3 regions of the Streptomyces sp. NRRL F-5755 genome follow, and region 3 is predicted to be linked to each of the others. Evidence: riboswitches for the same ligand, from Rfam matches in the RefSeq annotation. Region 3 holds a riboswitch; each other region holds the start of a gene.
What was found. Region 3 has a riboswitch for cyclic di-AMP ahead of ADK86_RS02845 (M23 family metallopeptidase). Riboswitches for the same ligand answer to the same signal wherever they lie in the genome.
Positions count from the first base shown of each region.

Region 1 (4,741 bases), on a different contig from region 3:
GGCCCGGCCGCGGCTGTCCGATGGGGCCGCCGAGCACGGCGTCGATGTACGCGCCCAGGACCGGCTTGGCGCCTCGGTGACGGGGCGGTACTTCGTAGATGAACCGCCAGTGGTCCACCTTCGCCATGTTCGTGGTGGGGCCGCCCGGCGCGCGCCCGAACGCGGACACCAGCCGCGCGCCGGGATAGACGGCGCGCACCTTGTGCGTCGCCCGGCTGTAGGTGAGGCGCCACGAGGCGTGGGCCCGGTCGTCGGCCTGGTGGCGCGCCGGGTTCTCGTGGGTGGCGGAGGGGCCGCTCGCCGGCGGGACGGGGGCGGCGGAGGAGGTGGTGGCGCTGCCGAGGGCGGTGGTCGCGGTGAGGGCCGCGGCCCCCAGAAGGACGCGTATGCGCATGATGCGGTTCTCCCTGTCGAGGGGGTTGGGGTACTCCCAGGGCAGCCGATGCGCGGCCAGGACGCACGGCCGGTGCAGGCATTCGCGTGACGCGGGGGAAGCAGGCGGTCACTCCGGGCTTACGGCAGCAAGGGGGGCGTACGGGCGGTCAGGGACCACCGCGAGGCCGGGCCGCGCCGGTCTCGACAACAGGCGTGTACACCTCACAGCCAGTCAGTTCGCCCGCATTTCGGAGCCACTGACGCCCCATGAGCCGTTTCGCTCTCAGCGAGCGCCCGGCACTTCACCCCCGGCAGCCATTGCCTTCGGCACCGGAACCATGCTCCCATCAAGCTCTACGTACGTTCTGTACATTCTTTACAGATGGACAGCGAAGAGGAGTCCCCATGAACCGCCCCGAGGCCCGATATGTCCTCCCGGAGTTCACCGAGCGCACCTCGTACGGGGCCCGGACCATGGACCCGTACTCCAAGCTGCTCAGCGAGCGGATCATCTTCCTCGGCACACCGATCGACGACACCGCGGCCAACGACGTGATCGCGCAGCTCATGCACCTCGACTACGACGCGCCCGACCGGGACATCTCGCTCTACATCAACTCGCCCGGCGGCTCGTTCACCGCGATGACCGCGATCTACGACTCGATGCAGTTCGTGGGCTGCGACGTCGAAACCATCTGCCTGGGGCAGGCGGCCTCCGCCGCCGCGGTGCTGCTGGCGGCCGGTACGCCCGGCAAGCGCCTCGCCCTGCCGGGCGCCCGGATACTCATCCACCAGCCCTCGTTCGGCGAACCGGTGCAGGGCCAGGCCGACGACCTGCGCATCCAGGCCGACGAACTGCTGCGCACGCGCGCGCTGCTGGAGGAACTGCTCGCGAAGCACACCGGCCGGCCCGTCGAGCAGATCACCGAAGACCTCGAACGCGACAAGATCCTCGACGCCGCGGCCGCCGTCGAGTACGGGCTGATCGACGGACTCACCCGCAGCCGCAAGCCGCGCCCGGCGGCACTCGGCGCGAGGTGAGCCGGGATGCTGCCACCCGAACTGCCGCCGCTGCCCGCACTGACCCGCGCCGAGGGCGAGTTCATCGACAGCTACTTGGCGGTCCTGGACCTGCTGGGCCGGATCAACCCGGCACGCGGCACGGACACCTACGGCGGGCTGCGTGCCGCACAGGCCCTGGTCGGCAAGTCCATCGCCCTGCGGGACGCGTTGACGCTGATGCACGACCGGGGTGAGAACGAGGTGCATTCCGGCACGCTGACGCAGGCCCTGCGCGTCCTGGACGGTGAGCGCCGCGCGCGGCTCGTTTCCGTACCCCCGGCGCGTAGCTGACCCGCGCCCTCACCGCGCGGCCGACGCCCGGAGTTGACGTCGCGCCGCGCGCATCCGGAGGGCGCTCGTACGGGGGTCGGGTGCCCTCCTCCCTGCCCACTGCCGCCTTTTGGGGCCCAACCGCCCCAACAGGAACGTGCCGGACGGGAGCGACAGAGCAGGACAGGAGGCGCCGGAGCACCCCAAGAGCACAGGAACATGCCGACACGGAGCCCGATCGGGCTCGCCCGAACGGCGTAGCCGCGGGGTCGCGCTCTGCGTCACACGGCTTGCGCGGCCTGCGTACGTGTCGCCCGGAACCCCCGGTTCCGGGCCTGGTACGCGAGTCCTCACCCTTCTCGGCGCCCCCGCGAAACGCCCACTGTCCACCTGAACGGCGCATACGTGACCAAACTCACATATCGCCGTTTCTGCTCGGAATCCGGGCGCCGGTTGCGCAACGATCGCTCCGACGACAAGCCCCCGCCACCGCGGTGGGGCGGTCCGGGCGGACGCCCAATCCTGCCGCCGTACCGGATGTCCGGTCGATGCGCCTGGATCGGCAGGAGCGGAGGACCCGAGCACGACGGGACCGGCGGCCACCGCGGCCGCACGGGCCCTTGGGGTGAAGTCGCCACCGCGACCGGGCATCTTCGCCTGCCCGAACCCGACAGGTACTCCTTCGTCGGCGGCTGACGAAGGGTTGCGCATGAGTGCGCGTACCACCATGTCCCCCCTGCTGGTGCGAGCCGGACTGGTGTCCGCCGTCGCACTGGCCACGGTCGGCGGAACACTGGTCGTACCGGGAGCCTCGGCGGAGGCCGAAGCCGCGTCGAGTTCGGCGGCGGCACTGCGGATAGCCGCCTCCAAGAAGGGCTCGCCGTACAAGTACGGGGCCACCGGGCCGTACCGTTTCGACTGCTCGGGGCTGACGCTGTACTCGTTCAAACGGGCCGGCAAGCGGCTCCCACGCACCGCGGCGGCCCAGTACAACCGCACCCGGCACCTGTCCGCATCCGCGCGCCGCCTCGGCGACCTGGTCTTCTTCCACTCGCGCCGAGGGGTGTACCACGTGGGCATCTACGCGGGCAACGGCAAGATCTGGCACGCGCCCAAGCCGGGCACCGTGGTGCGCCTGGAGCGCATCTGGTCGCGCAGCGTCTCGTACGGCAGGGTCCGCTGACGCGGCCGTACCGAGCTGTCCTGTAGACGGCCTGCAACTGTCCTGAAAGAGCGTGCGTACGGGGCCGGGTGCGCCCCGGGCCCCGTACCGGGGTACGCGCACCGGCGCCCGTACGCGCGTCAGGGCACCCGTCCGCACAGGAGCGCGTCAGGAATGTTCAACGCGTCGGTGGATACCCGGACACAATGGCCCCCCTCACCGAAGACGACCGGAACGCATCGCCCCGATCGCACCAGCAGTCCGGATCCGACCGGTACGCCGTGTGCGCGGACCGCAACGAGACGCCTTTGGAGCGCTACGACCGCAACTTCGGCGAACTGCTCCAGGAACTGCGCGTCCTGCAGACCGGGGTGCAGATCCTGTTCGCGTTCTTGCTGACGCTGGCCTTCACGCCGCGCTTCGTGTCCCTGGACACCACGCAACGCGCCTTCTACGTCGGTACGTTGCTGTTGGCCGTGCTGGCGACGCTGCTGCTCACGGCGCCGGCGGCGGTGCACCGGGTGCTGTTCCGGCGGCGCGCGAAGAGGCTGATCGTGGAGGTCTCGGCGCGTCTGACGGCGGCCGGCATGGCGGTGCTCGCGCTGGCGCTGGCCGGTGCCGTACTGCTCGTGGTCGACGTCGTGCTGGGACGCGGCGCGGGCGTGACGGCGGGGTCCGTGACGCTGGTGACCTGCGGCGGCCTGTGGGCGCTGCTGCCGCGCGTACTGGGGCACCGGAACGGGCACATCAAGCCGGCGGTGCGCGACTCGTCCTCCTGAGCCGTCCCGCTCGGAGAACCCCCGTGGTCGCCCGGGAGGCCGCCGGACACCGCGCGGTGGAAATCTTTTGTGACCTGGTCGTCCTTGCTTTGGCGACGGCGAACCGATGGAGTCTCCTTAGCACGTGAGGAGACCCATGCACACGCACCTGCCCCAGCCCCCGCACACCGGGACCGACTCGTGAACCTGCGCGGACTTCTGCGCCGCCGCTCCCCCGCCGCCCCCTGCCCGGCCTGCGGCAGCACGGACGTGCTGTGGGAGGACGAGGGGGTCTACGGCGCCGGCGAACTCCTGTGGTGGTGCGCCTCCTGCCTGCACCAATGGCATCCGGGCGATCTCGCGGGCGGGGAACCGGTGAACGGCGGTCCTGTACCGGGCGGTCCTGTGCCAGGCGCTCCCGTACAGGGCGGTCCCTTTCCGGGCTCTCCCGTACCAGGCGGTCCCGCGCCTTCCCCTGCGCCCGTATCCCCGCCGGCGTTCGCGCCTCCCCCGCCACCCACGGTTCCGCCCGCGCCTGCCGCTCCTCCCGTCACCACGGCTTCGGCCGTGCCCCCGGTCGCCGCGGCCCCGCCCGCCCCCGGGCCGGCCACCGTCGCCGAACGCGTCATGTACGCGGCCGGGCTCACGCCGCTCGTCCCCTGCCCCGGTGCCTACGAGCCGTGGCCGTGCCGCTGTTCCCGCTGCGGGCGGGAGAGCAGTCCTACGTACCGGCAGGGGCGGGGCGACGGCGTGGGCTGCGCGTGCGGCGGGGGCCGGCGCCGCAGGCCGCGCTTTCTCGCCAAGCCGTGAGGCGCCGCGGGGCGGGCCGGGCCGCTACGGAAGGAACAGCTTCCACGGCAGCGTGATCCACACCGTCTTGCCCCCGGCTTGCGTCGGCTCGACCGTGAGCTGTCCGCCGGACTCCGCCGTGAGGAAGCGGACGATCACCATGCCGCGCCCGTTGTCCTGCTGGACGGCCGCCGGCAGCCGCTTCGGCCAGCGCGGATGGTCGTCGGTGACCCCGATGCGCAGCCGCTCGTCGCGGTCGAGCCGGACATCGACGGTGAAGACCGGGGACCGGCCGAAGGTGTGCTGCACGGCGTTGGTGGCCAGC
Region 1 covers NZ_LGCW01000298.1:33,670-38,410, reverse strand. The annotation lists gene ADK86_RS33245 (hypothetical protein) at 1-394, opposite strand, end outside; gene ADK86_RS33240 (ATP-dependent Clp protease proteolytic subunit) at 781-1,416, shown strand; gene ADK86_RS33235 (hypothetical protein) at 1,423-1,728, shown strand; cyclic di-AMP (ydaO/yuaA leader) riboswitch at 2,249-2,413, shown strand; gene ADK86_RS33230 (C40 family peptidase) at 2,417-2,890, shown strand; gene ADK86_RS33225 (DUF6328 family protein) at 3,076-3,648, shown strand; gene ADK86_RS33220 (ATP-binding protein) at 4,462-4,741, opposite strand, start outside.
Region 1: linked by a shared signal. The riboswitch ahead of ADK86_RS33230 (C40 family peptidase) and the one ahead of ADK86_RS02845 (M23 family metallopeptidase) in region 3 are both predicted to bind cyclic di-AMP.

Region 2 (4,741 bases), on a different contig from region 3:
CGTGCTGCCCGTCGCGCAGCACGGTCTGAGCGCGCTGTACGGGCAGGCGGGCGTGAACTGGATGTCCGTGCACACCGGCATCGACTTCCCGGTCGGCTTCGGCACGCCCGTCATGGCCGCCACCGACGGCACCGTACGCACCCAGTGGAACTCCGCCTACGGCAACATGGCGATCGTGACCGCCCCCGACGGCACCGAGACCTGGTACTGCCATCTGAGCAGCACCAAGATCCGGTCGGGCAAGGTCAAGGCGGGCGACCAGATCGCGTACTCGGGCAGTTCCGGCAACTCCACGGGACCGCACCTGCACTTCGAGGTGCGCCCGGGCGGCGGCTCGGCCATAGACCCGCTGCCGTGGCTGCGCAGCCACGGGCTCAACCCGAACTGACCGGCCGGCACGGCTGACGCCCCGTCCGGCGCACCCCTTGAGGGAGCGCCGGACAGCTGCGTCAGAGCTTCCCGGCCGGCGTCAGAGCTTCTCCACCGGCGCGTACCGCAGCAGCAGCCGCTTCGGCTTCTCGCCGCCGAAGTCGATCGTCGCCTCCGCGTTGTCGCCGCTGCCCTTGACCGCGACGACCGAGCCCAGACCGAAGCTGTCGTGCGTGACGCGGTCGCCGACCGCCAGCGAGACCACCTCGCGGTCCTTGGCGCGCCGGGTCGCGAAGCCGCTCGGGCCCGCCTTCGTACGCGACGAGGACAGGCCGGAGCCGAAGCCCCCGCCGCCCGTGCCGGAGAGGCTGCCCATCGAGGCGGAGGGCGTCGCGGGGCCCGTGCGCCGCCAGTCCACGTACTTGTCCGGGATCTCCTCCAGGAAGCGGGAGGGCGGGTTGTACGACGGCTGGCCCCAGGCGCTGCGCATCGTGGAGCGGGTCACGTAGAGCCGTTCGCGGGCGCGGGTGATGCCGACGTACGCCAGGCGGCGCTCCTCCTCCAGCTCCTTGGTCTGGCCGAGCGCGCGCATGTGCGGGAAGACGCCGTCCTCCATGCCGGTCAGGAAGACGGTGGGGAACTCCAGGCCCTTGGCGGTGTGCAGCGTCATGAGGGTGATGACGCCGGTGCCCTCCTCGTCCTCGTCCGGAATCTGGTCGGAGTCGGCGACCAGCGCGACCTGCTCCAGGAAGTCGGCGAGGGTGCCGGGGTTCTCCTCGCCGCGGTCCTGCTCGAATTCGAGGGCGACGGCGGCCAGTTCCTGGAGGTTCTCGATGCGGGTCTCGTCCTGCGGGTCGGTCGAGGACTGGAGCTCGGCCAGATAGCCCGTACGCTCCAGGACCGCCTCCAGGACAGTGGCGGGGCCCGCGCCGGACTCGACGATGGTCCGCAGCTCCTCCATGAGCGTGTTGAAGCGCTTGACGGCGTTGGCGGAGCGCGCGGCCATGCCGTACGCCTCGTCGACGCGGCGCAGCGCCTGCGGGAAGGTGATCTTCTCGCGGGCGGACAGCGCGTCGATCATCGCCTCGGCGCGCTCGCCGATGCCGCGCTTGGGCACGTTCAGGATGCGGCGCAGCGGGACGGTGTCCTCGGGGTTGGCGAGGACGCGCAGGTACGCGAGGACGTCGCGGACCTCCTTGCGCTCGTAGAAGCGCACACCGCCGACGACCTTGTAGGGCAGGCCGACCCGGATGAAGATCTCTTCGAAGACGCGGGACTGGGCGTTGGTGCGGTAGAAGACCGCGACATCGCCCGCCTTGGCGTCGCCCGCGTCGGTCAGCCGGTCGATCTCGTCGGCGACGAACTGGGCCTCGTCGTGCTCGGTGTCGGCGACGTAGCCGATGATGCGGGGGCCCTCGCCGGCGTCCGTCCACAGGTTCTTGGGGCGGCGGTTCTCGTTGCGCTCGATGACGGCGTTGGCGGCGCTGAGGATCGTCTGGGAGGAGCGGTAGTTCTGCTCCAGCATGATCGTCGTGGCGTCCGGATAGTCCTCCTCGAACTGGAGGATGTTACGGATCGTGGCGCCGCGGAACGCGTAGATCGACTGGTCGGCGTCACCGACCACGCACAGCTCACCGGCCGACTCGGCAGGCCCCACCAGCTCCCGTACGAGGGTGTACTGGGCGTGGTTGGTGTCCTGGTACTCGTCGACGAGGACGTGCCGGAAGCGGCGGCGGTAGTGATCGGCGACATCGGGGAACGCCTGGAGGAGGTTGACCGTGGTCATGATGATGTCGTCGAAGTCCAGGGCGTTGGCCTCCCGCAGCCGGGCCTGGTACATCGTGTACGCCTCGGCCACCGACTTCTCGAACCCGTCGGCAGCCTGCTGCGCGAAGGTCTCCTCGTCGATGAGCTCGTTCTTGAGGTTGGAGACCTTGGCGCTGAAGGACTTGGGCGGGAACCGCTTGGGGTCGAGGTCCAGATCCCGGCAGACCAGGGCCATCAGGCGCTTGGAGTCGGCCGCGTCGTAGATCGAGAAGGACGACGTGAAGCCCAGCTTCTTGGACTCGCGGCGCAGGATGCGCACGCACGCGCTGTGGAAGGTGGAGACCCACATGGCGTTCGCACGGGGGCCCACCAGGTCCTCGACGCGCTCCTTCATCTCGCCCGCGGCCTTGTTGGTGAAGGTGATCGCGAGGATCTGGCCGGGGTGCACACCGCGGGCGCCGAGCAGGTGCGCGATGCGGTGCGTCAGGACGCGGGTCTTGCCGGAGCCGGCGCCCGCGACGATGAGCAGCGGCCCGCCGCTGTGCACCACGGCGGCCTTCTGCTGGTCGTTCAGCCCCTCCAGGAGGGCGGCGGGGTCCACCGCGGGGCGGGGGGCGCCGTCGCGGTAGTACGGGTCGCGGCCCGGGCCCACGGCGTGCGGGATGCCGCCGGGCACGTCGAAGCGCCCGCCGAACAGGTCGGCCGGGATCTCCTCCTGTGCCGGACCGCTCTCGTCCTCGGGAGGCGGCGGGGGCCCCTCATCCGTGGGTTCGAGGTCCGCCAGGAAACTGTCGTCAAAGAGGCTGCTCATCGCCCATCGAGTGTAGGCCGCCGCACTGACAGCCCGGCCCGAACCGCGAAAACCGGCCGTGTGACCTGGCCCGCCTCCCCCGGCGGGTGGCGGGCGTCACAGGACACGCACCGGTCGCGGAAAGATCACGAAAAGGTTTCGGGCATATCGCACATCAGCCTTCCCAGGAGCCACACGGGTTGGCTACCGTGCTCGCTCGGGCAGCCCGCCGTCCCCGCGGTCGAACAGCGTCCGCACGGGCCGCCCCCGCCGAGTCCGGCCCTGCCGCCAGGCATCCGGAGCCGGGGACCCACACGTACCACCGGGGTGAATCGGCCGGTACGGCGCGAGGTGCCGGGGCACGCGCCCCCAGGACCTCTCCCGCAGCCGTACAGGCCGTAGGGCAAGCCTTCCGCAGTGGCCCGAACCCGACAGCTAACCCGGTAGGCGGTCCACGGAAGGAGGCGCCGACCTTGGCGTCGCACCGCAAGCCGCGCACCCGCATACTCACCTCCCCCGGTAGCCGACGTACGGCCGCCGGGCTCACCACCGCAGCCCTCGCCTCGGTCACCCTGCTCTCGCAGACGGCCGAAGCCGCGCCGAGCCAGCCGAAGCAGTCCATCGAAGAGGTCAAGCAGAAGGTCGACGACCTCTACCGGCAGGCCGAAGTGGCGACCCAGAAGTACAACGCCGTCAAGGAGCAGGCCGACGAGCAGCGCGGCACCGTCGACCGCCTCCTGGACGACACCGCACGGCGCACCCAGAAGATGAACGACGCCCGGCGCCAGTTGGGCACGTACGCCGCGGCCCAGTACCGCAGCGGCGGCATCAGCCCGACCGCGCAGCTGCTCCTGGCCCGTAACCCGCAGCAGTTCGCGGACCGCAGCCACCTGATGGACCAGCTGACCGGCGCGCAGAAGAAGGCCGTCAGCGACTATCAGGAGCAGCAGGCCAAGGCCGTACGCCAGCGGGCCGAGGCGTCCCGGAGCCTGGAGCGGCTCACCGAGACGCAGGCATCCCTGAAGGAGTCCAAGAAGGACGTCCAGGCCAAGCTGGCCGAGGCCCGGCAGCTGCTGTCCCGGCTGACCGCCCAGGAGAAGGCGCGGCTGGCGGAGCTGGAGCGCAAGAAGGAGGCCGAGGCCAAGCGCAAGGCCGAGGAGCTGGCCCGTAAGCAGGCCGAGAAGGAGCGCAAGGAGCGGGAGGACCGCAAACAGCACGACAATCCGGACCCGGGCACCGGAACGCCGGATGGCGGTTCCGGCGGGTCCGGTGGCTCCGGCAGCGGTACGTCCGACGGTTCGTACGCGACCAAGGCCGCCAAGGCGCTCGCGTTCGCCCGCGCGCAGATGGGCAAGCCGTACGTCTGGGGCGCGACGGGCCCGAACTCCTACGACTGCTCCGGCCTGACGCAGGCGGCCTGGAAGGCGGCGGGCGTCTCGCTGCCCCGTACGACCTGGGACCAGGTGAAGGCCGGCGACCGGGTGGCGACCAAGGACCTCAAGCCCGGTGACCTGGTGTTCTTCTACAACGACATCAGCCACGTCGGCATGTACATCGGCGACGGCAAGATGATCCACGCCCCCAAGCCGGGGGCCAGTGTGCGGGTCGAGTCGATCTACTACATGCCGATCTACGGGAGCGTGCGGCCGGCATGAGAAGAGGGCCGTGGGGTGCGCCCCACGGCCCTCGGCAGGTCCTCAGCGGTTGCTGCTCACGTCCACAGCAGCGCGATGAAGATGTTGACCACCGTCAGCAGCCCCACCGCCAGGAAGAAGGGCTTCTCCACCTTCTCCTCGTCGCGCTTCACGTAGACCA
Region 2 covers NZ_LGCW01000161.1:4,240-8,980, reverse strand. The annotation lists gene ADK86_RS16000 (M23 family metallopeptidase) at 1-388, shown strand, start outside; gene pcrA (DNA helicase PcrA) at 470-2,947, opposite strand; cyclic di-AMP (ydaO/yuaA leader) riboswitch at 3,200-3,392, shown strand; gene ADK86_RS15990 (NlpC/P60 family protein) at 3,400-4,581, shown strand; gene ADK86_RS15985 (hypothetical protein) at 4,638-4,741, opposite strand, start outside.
Region 2: linked by a shared signal. The riboswitch ahead of ADK86_RS15990 (NlpC/P60 family protein) and the one ahead of ADK86_RS02845 (M23 family metallopeptidase) in region 3 are both predicted to bind cyclic di-AMP.

Region 3 (4,741 bases):
GCGACATCGACCCCGAGCAGACCCTCGCCTGGGTGGAGAAGTACTTCGGCTCCATCCCGGGCCACGAGGGCAAGCAGCCGCCCCGGGACGGCTCCCTCCCGGACGTCATCGGCACGGAGCTGCGCGAGGTCGTCGAGGAGGACGTCCCGTCCCGCGCCCTGATGGCCGCCTACCGCCTCCCGCAGGACGGCACCCGCGAGGCCGACGCCGCCGACCTGGCGCTGACGGTGCTCGGCGGCGGCGAGTCCTCGCGCCTGTACAACCGGCTGGTGCGCCGCGACCGCTCGGCCGTGGCCGCGGGCTTCGGCCTGCTGCGGCTGGCCGGCGCCCCCTCGCTCGGCTGGCTGGACGTGAAGACCTCCGGCGGCGTCGAGGTGCCGGACATCGAGCGCGCCGTGGACGAGGAGCTGGCCCGCTTCGCCGAGGAGGGCCCGAGCCCCGAGGAGATGGAGCGCGCGCAGGCCCAGTTGGAGCGCGAGTGGCTGGACCGGCTCGCCACGGCCGCCGGGCGCGCCGACGAACTGTGCCGTTACGCGGTCCTGTTCGGCGACCCGCAGCTCGCCCTGACCGCCGTGCGGCGCGTCCCGGACATCACCCCGCAGGAGGTGCAGGAGGTCGCCAAGGCCCGGCTGCGCCCCGACAACCGCGCGGTCCTCGTGTACGAGCCGACCGAGCCGACCGCCGCCGAGGACAACGACGAGGAGGCGGCCCAGTGAGCGACGCCGTCAGCAGCACGATGACCTTCCACCCGCAGCCGGCCGGCGGCGAGCCCAAGCCGTGGGCCTTCCCCGCCCCCGAGCGCGCGCAGCTGCCCAACGGCCTGACGGTCCTGCGCAGCCACCGCCCCGGTCAGCAGGTCGTCGCCGTCGAGATCGACATCGTCGCGCCCCTGGAGGCCGAGCCCGAGGGCCTGGACGGCGTCGCCACGATCATGGCGCGGGCCCTGTCCGAGGGGACCGACAAGCACGATGCCGAGCAGTTCGCCGCCGAGCTGGAGCGCTGCGGCGCCACCCTGGACTCGCACGCCGACCACCCCGGCGTCCGCGTCTCCCTGGAGGTCCCGGCCTCCCGGCTGGACAAGGCGCTCGGCCTGCTCGCCGACGCCCTGCGCGCGCCCGCCTTCCCGGACGGCGAGGTCGAGCGCCTGGTGGGCAACCGCCTCGACGAGATCCCGCACGAGCTGGCCAACCCGGCCCGGCGCGCCGCGATGGCCCTGTCCAAGGAGCTGTTCCCGGCCGACTCGCGGATGTCCCGGCCGCGCCAGGGCACCGAGGAGACCGTCTCCCGTATCGACGCCGCGGCCGTCCGCGCCTTCTACGAGGCCCACGTCCGCCCCGCGACGGCCACCGCCGTCATCGTCGGCGACTTCACCGGCGTCGACGTGGACGCGGCCCTGGCGGAGAGCCTCGGCACGTGGACGGGTTCGCCCGCCGAGCCGGTCAGGGCCAGCCCGATCTCGGCCGACGACACCGGCCGCGTGGTGATCGTCGACCGCCCCGGCGCCGTACAGACCCAGCTGCTCATCGGCCGCATCGGTCCGGACCGGCACGACCGTGTCTGGCCCGCGCAGGTCCTCGGCACGTACTGCCTCGGCGGCACCCTCACCTCCCGCCTGGACCGGGTGCTGCGCGAGGAGAAGGGCTACACCTACGGGGTGCGCGCCTTCGGCCAGGTGCTGCGCTCCTCGGCCGACGGCGACGGCGCCGCGATGCTCGCCATCAGCGGCTCGGTGGACACCGCCTCCACCGGCCCGGCGCTGGAGGACCTGTGGAAGGTGCTGCGCACCCTCGCGGCGGAGGGCCTGACGGACGAGGAGCGGGACGTGGCCGTCCAGAACCTGGTCGGTGTCGCGCCCCTGAAGTACGAGACCGCGGCGGCGGTCGCCGGCACCCTCGCCGACCAGGTCGAGCAGCAGCTCCCGGACGACTACCAGGCGCAGCTCTACCTCCGGCTGGCGCGGACCGGCACGGTCGAGGCGACCGCCGCGGCCGTCAACGCCTTCCCGGTGGACCGGCTGGTGACCGTCCTGGTGGGCGACGCGGCCGAGATCGAGGAGCCCGTCAAGGCGCTCGGCATCGGCGAGGTGACGGTGGTCAAGGGCTGACGGCCCGTCACGGGCGTCGCCCGGCCCCGGCGGCCGGCGGGTCATGATCCGTCCGGGTGACGCGATGTCATGAAGCGGATCCAGTGGTGCGCCCGCGCCACTGGATCTTCTTTATGTCCCAATTGCGGGGGGTGGTTGCGTGATGGACGTGTGGCGTACGGCACAAAAGCGGGGTTCTGTTTGCCGTTCGAAAGTGGCCCCGTTTAGCGTCGATCCGGCTGTCCGCGGGATCACCGCCGCAACCGCGGCACGGACAGTCATCGCCGAGTCCCCGTACGGCGCGAGCCAGGGGAGCCGGGGACCCACGTCCCTTGGGGTGAATCGGACGCCTTCCCGGAGGCGCCCGTAGGAGACCTTCCTGCTCCGAACCCGTCAGCTAACCCGGTAGGCGAGAGGGAAGGAAAGGACACAGCCAGCCCATGGCGTTCACCCGTGGCACCGGGAAGCACCGTGGTCCGAGCCGCAGCGCTCGGGCGACCCGCAACCTGGCGGGCATAGCCACGCTCGCCGCCTCCGGCGTCGTCGCCACCGTCGCCTCCCCGGCGCTGGCGGCAGGAAACCCGGACGAGGCGAACACCCACGACACCGGCTTCCACCAGGCCGTCGTCCTCGGCGACGAGCTCGCCGAGCAGGTCGAGGCGCAGGCCGACGCGCAGCAGGAGGCCGCCGACGCGGCCGCCGCGCAGGCCAGGGCCGAGGCCGAGGCACGTCAGCAGGCCGCGGAGGCCAAGCGCAAGGCCGAGGCCGAGGCCAAGAAGCAGCGGGAGGCCGAGGAGCGCGCCGCCCGCGAGGCCGAGCGCAAGCGCCTGCTGACGTACGTCGCCCCCGTCGACGGCTCCTACGTCTCCACCAGCTACAAGGCGTCCAGCGGCCTGTGGTCCTCCGGCAGCCACACCGGCATCGACTTCCACGCCGACTCCGGGACCACCGTCCACGCCGTGGGCTCCGGCACCGTCGTCGAGGCCGGCTGGGGCGGCGCGTACGGGAACAACGTCGTCATCAAGATGAACGACGGCACCTACACCCAGTACGGCCACCTGTCGTCCATCAGCGTCTCGGTCGGCCAGACCGTCACGCCGGGCCAGCAGATCGCCCTGTCGGGCAACACCGGCAACACCACCGGGCCGCACCTGCACTTCGAGGCCCGCACCTCGGCCCAGTACGGCTCCGACATGGACCCGGTCGCCTACCTGCGCTCGCACGGCGTCAACGTCTGACGTACACCCCGTCCCCACCCGGTGCCCCGGCCCTCACGGCCGGGGCACCGGCGTTTCCGGAATCACCGGCCCGCCGGTGCCGTGTTTCCCGGCTGGCCAAAAAATATCCATGAATGCGCCGCGGCCGTCGGAAATCCCGTCCCCGTCGAATAGAGTCACGTCGAATGCCGCCGCCCGGCGGCAATAGGCGGACGTTTCCCGGGAATGACGGCGGAGGCACGGACGATGCGAGGCCATATTTCCGCGCATGCGGTGTGCACGGCGATGCGGGACGACATCGTATCCGGCGTCCTCCCGCCGGGCAGCCGGCTGATCGAGGAGTTGCTGGCCGGCCGGTACGGAGTCTCCCGCGTCCCCGTGCGCGAGGCGCTGCGCACACTGGAGTCGGAGGGCTTCGTCACCATCCGGCACCACGCGGGCGCCTGCGTGGCCGCGCCCACGGAGCGCGAGGCGGCCGACCTCCTGGACATCCGCGGCCTGCTGGAGCCGCTGGGCGCGGCCCGCGCCGCCGCCCGCCGCACCGCCGCCCATCTGAAGGTGCTGCGCGGCATCGTCCGGCTGGGCCGGGAGCGCGCCCGGCACGGCCAGCGCGCCGAGCTGCGCCAACTGGACGGCTGGTTCCACGAGACGCTCGCCCAGGCGTCCGGCAGCGCGAGCCTGGCGGCGCTCCTCACCCAGCTCCGGCGCAAGATCGACTGGATGTACGCGGTCGAGCCGGCGGCCCGCGAGGAGCGCTCCTGGGAGGAGCACGGCGCGGTGCTGGACGCGGTGAGCCGGGGCGACGCGGAGCGGGCGCGCACCCTGATGGCGGCGCATGTCGAGCGCTCGCGCGGGGCGTACATGCTGCGGGCCGAAGTGCCGGGCCCGGCCGTGAGGACCCCGAAACAGCCCGTCAACACGGTGAGCGAACGGAATTAACACATCCGCCGTATACAAGAGCGGGACACGGATTCTTCGAAAGGGCGGCAGCAGCGCGGATGGGGAGCGCCCGGGAAATCGCGCGCCCCAGATATCACGCGCTGCGGTGAATTGCCGTACGGAATTCTCCGGCCGGGCCTGCCCGAATCCGGCGCGCACGGCAGCCGATAAGGCCCCACCCGTATCGCGGTAAGGCCCCCATGGCCGTACCGGAACGCGTGAGAAGGCAAAAGCAACGGCCCCGCCCGGCGCCGGTCCACCCGGTCACCGCGGCGGGGCCGCGCGCACCTCGATCCGCGAAGCGGTTCAGACGGTCTCCGGGAGCTCCTCAAGGCCCTCGGCGACCAGCTTGGCGAGACGGTCGAGCGCGGCGTCGGCGCCCTCGGCGTCGGAGGCCAGCACGATCTCCTCGCCGCCCTGGGCGCCGAGGCCCAGCACGGCCAGCATGGAGGCCGCGTTGACCGGGTTGCCGTCGGCCTTGGCGATCGTCACCGGAACCCCG
Region 3 covers NZ_LGCW01000013.1:23,899-28,639, forward strand. The annotation lists gene ADK86_RS02835 (M16 family metallopeptidase) at 1-716, shown strand, start outside; gene ADK86_RS02840 (M16 family metallopeptidase) at 737-2,104, shown strand; gene ADK86_RS45580 (hypothetical protein) at 2,174-2,311, shown strand; cyclic di-AMP (ydaO/yuaA leader) riboswitch at 2,356-2,510, shown strand; gene ADK86_RS02845 (M23 family metallopeptidase) at 2,524-3,321, shown strand; gene ADK86_RS02850 (GntR family transcriptional regulator) at 3,547-4,239, shown strand; gene ADK86_RS02855 (HPr family phosphocarrier protein) at 4,546-4,741, opposite strand, start outside.